2 regions of the Bacillus sp. Marseille-Q1617 genome follow, and region 1 is predicted to be linked to the other one. Evidence: predicted binding sites of a transcription regulator. Region 1 holds the regulator's gene; the other holds the start of a gene.
What was found. Region 1 encodes Rex, which represses fermentation and respiration genes when NADH is low (regulators of the CRP and FNR family bind a similar motif). Its sites were predicted from a motif close to TTGTGAAATATTTCACAA; they were not measured.

Region 1 (3,563 bases):
TGTTCAGGAAGATCATCTTTGGTGTCCTTTATGAAAAGATGAATTTCTTCTTTGCGGCACTTGTAAGTTCGATCATTTTTGCCCTCGCCCACTTCGAACCGGAGCATGTCATCCTGTATTCAGCAATGGGCTTTACATTCGCTTTTCTTTATGTAAAAACCAAGAGAATACTCGTGCCAATTTTTGCTCATGTGGCGATGAATACATCTGTCGTGCTGATACAATCTATCTATAAGGACGAAATTCAGAAAATCATGAAAGAAGCAGAACAAATTCAAGGATTTATTGGAGGATTATTTTCATGAGAAGATCACCGCTTTTCTCTGGAGTGATCTATCTCCTGCTCGGAATACTTTTCACATACTTTGCAATTCAGAATGTAAGAGATGATGGTTGGGGATTTTTCACTTATATGCTGGTCTTTCTGGCCACCCTTGATTTCGGGTCCGGACTCAGGATGATCATGATTCATTTCAAGATCAAAAAACAAATCAATAATAAAAAATAAGGATTGGTCCCCTCGGGGATCAATCCTTATTTATATCTTCTTCATATTGTTCCATCTCAAGCTTCTGCTCCGCTTCAAGCACCTTTTTATAGCCGATCTTCGAAATCCAGATGCTGATTTCGTAAAGGATGAATAACGGCACGGTCACCATCAAGTGTGAAACGACGTCAGGCGGCGTGATGAAGGCTGCGATGACCAACAAAATAAAGTAAGCAACCTTACGTACGTTTGCCATCATCATCGGTGTGATGATTCCCAGTCTCGTTAAGAACAGCATCGCGACTGGCAACTGGAATAAAAGACCGAATGGAATGGTTAATTGAAACAAGAAATGAAAATATTCGTTTATTCCTATGACTTGTTGTATTTCAAGACTGTCAGATAACGTCATCATGAATTCCACGACATACGGGAATAGGATGAAGTAAGAAAAGGACAGTCCGGCTAGAAATAATAATAGCGAGATAGGAATATAGCTGAGGGTCACTTTTCGCTCCGTTTCATATAATCCCGGACTGATAAATGACCAGACCTGGAATAAAATGAGCGGTGCGGTGAGGATCAGCGAAATGAATACCATCATTTCCATATAAATCTTGAGCGGGTCTGTCAGACGAAATGCATTCATCGTAAGCTCTTTGGCTTCGTCTGCATGCTGCAGATAACGAATCAGCGGTTCCGCGAGAAAGAAGCTTGCTACAAACGCTAACAAGAAGAAAACGACTACAATCATGAGTCGTTTTTGCAATTCTCCTATATGTTCATACATTGTCATGTCTTTTTGACTTTGACTCATGGCATTCATCCTACTCTACTCACTTAGCACTTTTGTTTTTATCGTCGTCGTCATCAGCTAAGCCTTTTGTTGCGTTTTTAAACTCACGTAATGTATTACCGAAAGCTTTCCCTAATTCAGGCAATTTCTTCGGGCCAAAAACTAGTAAAGCGACAATTAAAATGATTATGAGGCTACCTGGACCTACTGGCATAATGAGACACCTCCTCTTGTACTCTTCTATCATAACGTAAAGCGACAGAATTTTCTATTCCGTTATAATTCCATCTTGTGACATTTCCGTGTCATCTTCCGAATAATGCTTTAAAAAGTAAACCAGTGATTGCAACTCTACAGCCAGATCAATATGATGCACCCGGATATGATCTGGTACCGTCAGCCTTGCCGGCGTAAAATTGAGGATTCCCTTGATCTTTGAAGAGACCAATCTGTCTGTGATGTTTTGAGCAGAAGAAGCCGGCACAGTAAGGATGGCCACTTCAATATTCTGATCCTCAAGCTTCTCTTCCAGGTCATCCAGGTGGAATACCGGCACATCGCCGACCTGAGTACCAACCTTTGACTCATCCACCTCGAACGCCATCTCGATCTTCGTATTATTGTTTTTTATAAAATTATAATTAAGAAAGGCAGTTCCCAGGTTTCCGACACCAATCAGCACTACCTTGGTCAGGGCATCCTGATCCAGCGTCTTTCTGAAGAAAGAGAGAAGATAGTTAACATTATATCCATAACCCTTTTTCCCTAATGCACCGAAATAGGAAAAGTCCCTGCGGATCGTGGCCGAATCAACTTTTACTGCTTCACTTAATTCCTTCGATGACACCCTCTGCTTGCCAGATGAGTATAAATTCTTGATAAAACGGTAATAAAGCGGCAGCCGCTTTGCCGTTGCCTGTGGAATTTTCGTTGTATCCTGATTCATATTGCATTCCCCCACATCTATTCAAAAGCCCGTTGCATTGAACGCCCACACATCTGTGAACGCTTCCAAAATAACAGATAAACATTTTTAAGTCTCTCTACCCATCATACACTATATTCTATCCTATATGTGTGAAGATTAATAGTCATTCATAGGTATGTATGATTGCCGTTACCCTCTCAAATACGGTACACTAGCACTATGAAATAGAGGTGAAACGTCATGATTCTACTACAAGTGAATCAACTTAGCAAAAACTTTGGTGCAGATAATATATTATCGAACATCAAGCTTGAAATACAGACAAGGGACAGAGTCGCACTCGTCGGCCGCAACGGTGCAGGGAAGTCGACTCTATTAAAAATAATTGCCGGTCAGCTATCGCATGACGCCGGGGACATCACAAAACCTAAAGGCGTATCGATCGGCTACCTTGCCCAGAACACAGGACTGGAATCCGACTTATCCATCTGGGCAGAAATGCTTACCGTATTTGAGGGTCTGCGAGCTCAGGAGGAGCAGCTCCGTATTCTCGAAAAACAAATGGCCGACCCGTCCGTATACGAAAACGACGACGTCTATCAGCGTGTTTTAAAAGAATACGATCAGCTTCAGGTAAGCTTCAAAGAATCCGGCGGCTACCAATACGAAGCAGACATCCGGTCCGTCCTGCACGGGTTGAACTTTGCTGATTTTGACTATGAGACAAAAATCTCCACGTTAAGCGGAGGACAAAAAACCAGACTGGCACTGGGTAAGCTTCTCTTGACCAAGCCTGATATTCTCATCCTTGATGAACCGACCAACCATCTGGATATAGAGACTCTATCCTGGCTTGAAACGTACTTGCAAAGCTACGAAGGCGCTGTTCTGATTGTTTCCCATGACCGTTACTTCTTGGACAACGTCGTCAATCAAGTATATGAAATCTCCCGTAAACGGAGCAAGAAATTCATAGGAAACTACAGTAAATATCTTCAGCAAAAAGCAGAAGACTATGAGAAAGATGTAAAACTCTATGAACGCCAGCAGCAGGAAGTCGCAAAACTGGAAGACTTCATCCAGCGGAACATCGCCCGTGCGTCCACCACAAAAATGGCGCAGAGCCGCAGAAAAAAGCTGGAGCGTATGGAACTGATGGACAGGCCGCTCGGCGATGAGAAATCCGCTACCTTCGCATTCGGAATCGATCGACAAAGCGGAAATGATGTGCTGAAAGTTAACGACCTTTCAATCGGTTATGAAGAGGATGAAAAAATCTCCAGTCATATCGATTTTTCTGTAAAAAAGGGTGACAGCATTGCGCTCGTAGGTCCCAATGGAACTGGAAAATC
Region 2 (3,563 bases), 800 kb from region 1:
GAAACCAAAAGGAAACCGTACCGTATCCATCAGGCCGGCCTCATCTTTAAAAAGGGAGAGAATGCAATGATCAAGATTCTATTATTTGCTGGATTACGTGAAGAAACAGGGAAGAGTGAGATAGAGATAGAAGCTGACAATCTTTCTATTTCAGGTCTTAAACAGGAGCTGCGGGAAACATATCACTCTCTCAGTCTTAACGGTGCAATGATCGCCGTTAACGAGGAGTATGCAACAGAAGACACAGTGGTTAAAAGCGGCGATGTCGTAGCGTTTATTCCTCCAGTAAGCGGTGGGTGAAAATAAGGGGATGGGACAAAACTAAAAAGCTGCAACAAACAGAAGAACAATTTCAGTAAAGCTTCTTAATACCGCTAATGATTTCCGTGCAAGACTTCGCTTTCCTCGGGTAGCCCGTGAGCCTCCTCGGCTTCGCCTGCGGGGTCTCACCTGTCCAGCTGCAGGGCTTAGAGGCACATGACATAAGTCAAACCGGCCAAGAAGGCAAAGAACGCCTTCGTGGCCGATTCGCCTTATGCCACCCGCCTCTATTCAAAGCCCTTCCGCTTTTCTTATAAGCTACTCTTCCCGCAGGAGTCTTCGTCTTGCACTCCAATCAACCGCTGGAAAGAGTTAAAATCCAGATGTATATTTGAACAAGTAAAAACCCTGCCTAATTTGACTCTTAGAGGGCTAATTAGATAGGGTTTTACTTAGACTTAGACACTTTTGCCCTAGCCTCTTTCATGATCGCTACAACTGCCCAGCCTATTTAGACACCTCTCTAACAGCCTCTAATAATCTCTCTTTTTCATCCTCGGACAATAGGTTTTGTGCCATTGGAAACAATATCTGTTCTTCCTTCATAAAGTGCGAAGTGAGTACATGGTGTGCTTCAATGACCAGCTTGCATGTTTCGTGCACGAATTCCCGATCGCCGCTCATCACTTCCGTTTCCTTGAGGAAAGCTGAGATTAATTCCTTCGCCTGATCATGTTCCATTTCCATCACGACAATTGGACCGTGGCTGCGGCCAATATATGAAGCCATTAATTCAAACAAGTGTCCTTCTTCCTTTTGGGAATGAGGCTCGAGTGCTTTCATAAAGGCTTTGACTTTACTGCGCAGCTCTGTCAGTTTTTCCATGCGTTTTTCGGGTGAACTTTCTTTCATGAGGCCGCCGGCTTCTTCAAATAAATCCAGCTTTTGCTCATTTAACTGTATATGTTCATTTCTTAACATCTGTAAGGCTTCGCATAGTTCTTCTGGCTGATGGTTCGTAGACATGTGATGGCATCCAAGCATTGGTTTTCTCCTCCTTCAAGTGGTTAAAGCTTACTTTAAGCTTACAAAATAAGAATGGGGGAGGATGTGATGCGCCTCACTTTTTTTAAGAACATTCCGTGAAAAATCGAAAGGCTTTCCCGTGATGTTTTTCACAAGTGAAAACGAATCATCATGATACAATAAAGAAAAATCGCAGGAGGGGAATCGGCATGAAGTCTGCAGCAGAGAAAAAGATAAATGTCATGATCATTACGGTAAGTGATACCCGCACCGAGGAAACAGATAAGAGCGGCGATTGTATGATACAAATGTTGGAACAATCTGGTCATCCTATTGTTCAACGGGAAATCGTGAAAGATGAGGAACTGTTGATCGGGGAAGCGATAAAGCGGGGTTTGGCAAATGATGAAGTGCAGGCCATTTTATTGAACGGGGGAACCGGTATTTCAATGAGAGATGTGACGATCGAAGTGGTTCGCTCATTTCTGCAGAAAGAATTACCGGGGTTTGGAGAAATCTTCAGGGCTCTCAGCTATTTTGAAGATATCGGATCTCCGGCCATTCTTTCCCGGGCCATTGCAGGAGTGGTGGATGAGAAAGCAATCTTTTCCGTCCCAGGTTCCACCGGTGCTGTAAAACTTGCAATGGAAAAGTTGATCCTCCCTGAAATGGACCATATTCTTCATGAGTTACGTAAACATAAATCATGAAGAAGAAAATCTTGCAATATCTCTTTTTGATCATCCTGTTTGCCGGAGCGGCAGGATGCCAGTCAGACGAGAAAGACGATACGGTTATAACGATTGGTGCGGCAGCGAGTCTGAAAAGCAGTCTGCTGGAATTGCAGCACCAGTTTGAAAGAGAGCATAAAGAAGTCAAATTATCATTTCATTTCGGTTCTACCGGTGCGATTCGAAAACAAGTAGAACAGGGTGCCCCGATCGATGTCTTCCTGGCTGCTTCTCAGGACGATTATGAATCCCTTTATCGGGATGGACTGGTTGATAGAGGCGATAGATTAGTAGGGAATAGAGTAGTGGCTGTCACGAACAAACCAGAAAAGATTAAGTCACTTAAGGATGTCTGGAAGTCGGATGAAAAAGTAGTCATCGGAAACCCTGCCACAGTACCTGTCGGAAGATATGCGAAAGAACTACTGGTACAGAGCGGGCAATGGGAGGAAGCAGAGTCGCGTCTTATTTATGGAAAGGATGCGAGTCACCTGCTTATGCTTATGGATCAAGGGGCGGCTTCTGTAGGATTCATCTATAACAGTGATGTTGAATTTCAACAGGATTTACGCATAATTGATTTTTTTGAAGAGTATCCACAAGAAGATACAGGCTACTACGGGGCAAGGGTGAAACGAAGTAAGCATCAAGATGTCTCAGATGAATTTCTCGACTTTTTAGAGAGAAAGGAAGCGAAGGAGATATTTAAGAAAGAAGGATTTATCAATATCGGAGAATAAGAGGAGCAGGTGTTATAAGTGAACGGTGATTTTTTCTTTCCTATCCAATTGTCTATACTGGTTGCTTGCATAGCGGCGGCTGTTTCATTAATACTTGCTGTTTTGGCAGCCTATCGAACTGTCATGACAGACGGCAGGGGCAGCAGTGTTTTGGAGACTGTGTATCTTTTGCCGCTTGTTCTTCCTCCTTCTGTACTTGGTTTTTTGTTACTGTTTATATTCGGGATGAATAGTCCAGTGGGACGGACGGTCGAACTGCTTCTCGGACAAACCATCCTTTTTTCTAAGTCTGCAGCAGTCATAGCTGCCGTGATTGTGTCGTTTCCGCTTATGTATCAGTCTGTGAAAACAGGATTTGCAGAAGTGAATCGTGACATTGTCGGGGCTTCAAAAGTAGATGGCGCTTCCAATTGGAAAGCATTTTACCACGTCGTTCTGCCGCTTGCCAAACGATCGATCGTCATGGGGGTCATTCTCGGCTTTACAAGAGCATTGGGGGAGTTCGGGGCGACTCTCATGTTTGCAGGGAATATACCTGGAAAAACGCAGACGATCTCAACGGCCATTTACGTAGCCATCGAATCAGGGGAAAGTCATTTAGCCTGGAAGTATGCAGGAGTAAGCATCGGTTTGTCTTTTCTATTATTGTTTCTGGTGAAAGGGCTGGATGGACGTAAGGAGATATAGGTCAAAAAACCCCAGAGGAGTTTGGAACAACCTGTGGGGTACTTCAACATATCAGGACTCTCTTAAAAAGTCACCGCTTTTTCCGCCGGATTTCTCAAGAAGATAGGTTTCTCCGATA

Region 2: the regulator Rex is predicted to act here: its motif matches at 1,425-1,442, upstream of HWX64_RS04780 (hemerythrin domain-containing protein).

The regions. Positions count from the first base shown of each region.
Region 1 is NZ_CAHJXM010000001.1:161,002-164,564, reverse strand. Features, by position in the region: gene HWX64_RS00960 (CPBP family intramembrane glutamic endopeptidase) at 1-305, shown strand, start outside; gene HWX64_RS00955 (YdiK family protein) at 302-508, shown strand; gene tatC (twin-arginine translocase subunit TatC) at 528-1,304, opposite strand; gene HWX64_RS00945 (twin-arginine translocase TatA/TatE family subunit) at 1,324-1,497, opposite strand; gene HWX64_RS00940 (redox-sensing transcriptional repressor Rex) at 1,552-2,229, opposite strand; gene HWX64_RS00935 (ABC-F family ATP-binding cassette domain-containing protein) at 2,452-3,563, shown strand, end outside.
Region 2 is NZ_CAHJXM010000001.1:959,170-962,732, forward strand. Features, by position in the region: gene HWX64_RS04770 (molybdenum cofactor biosynthesis protein MoaE) at 1-50, shown strand, start outside; gene moaD (molybdopterin converting factor subunit 1) at 67-300, shown strand; gene HWX64_RS04780 (hemerythrin domain-containing protein) at 769-1,287, opposite strand; gene HWX64_RS04785 (molybdenum cofactor biosynthesis protein B) at 1,497-1,997, shown strand; gene modA (molybdate ABC transporter substrate-binding protein) at 2,009-2,758, shown strand; gene modB (molybdate ABC transporter permease subunit) at 2,777-3,445, shown strand; gene moaC (cyclic pyranopterin monophosphate synthase MoaC) at 3,497-3,563, opposite strand, start outside.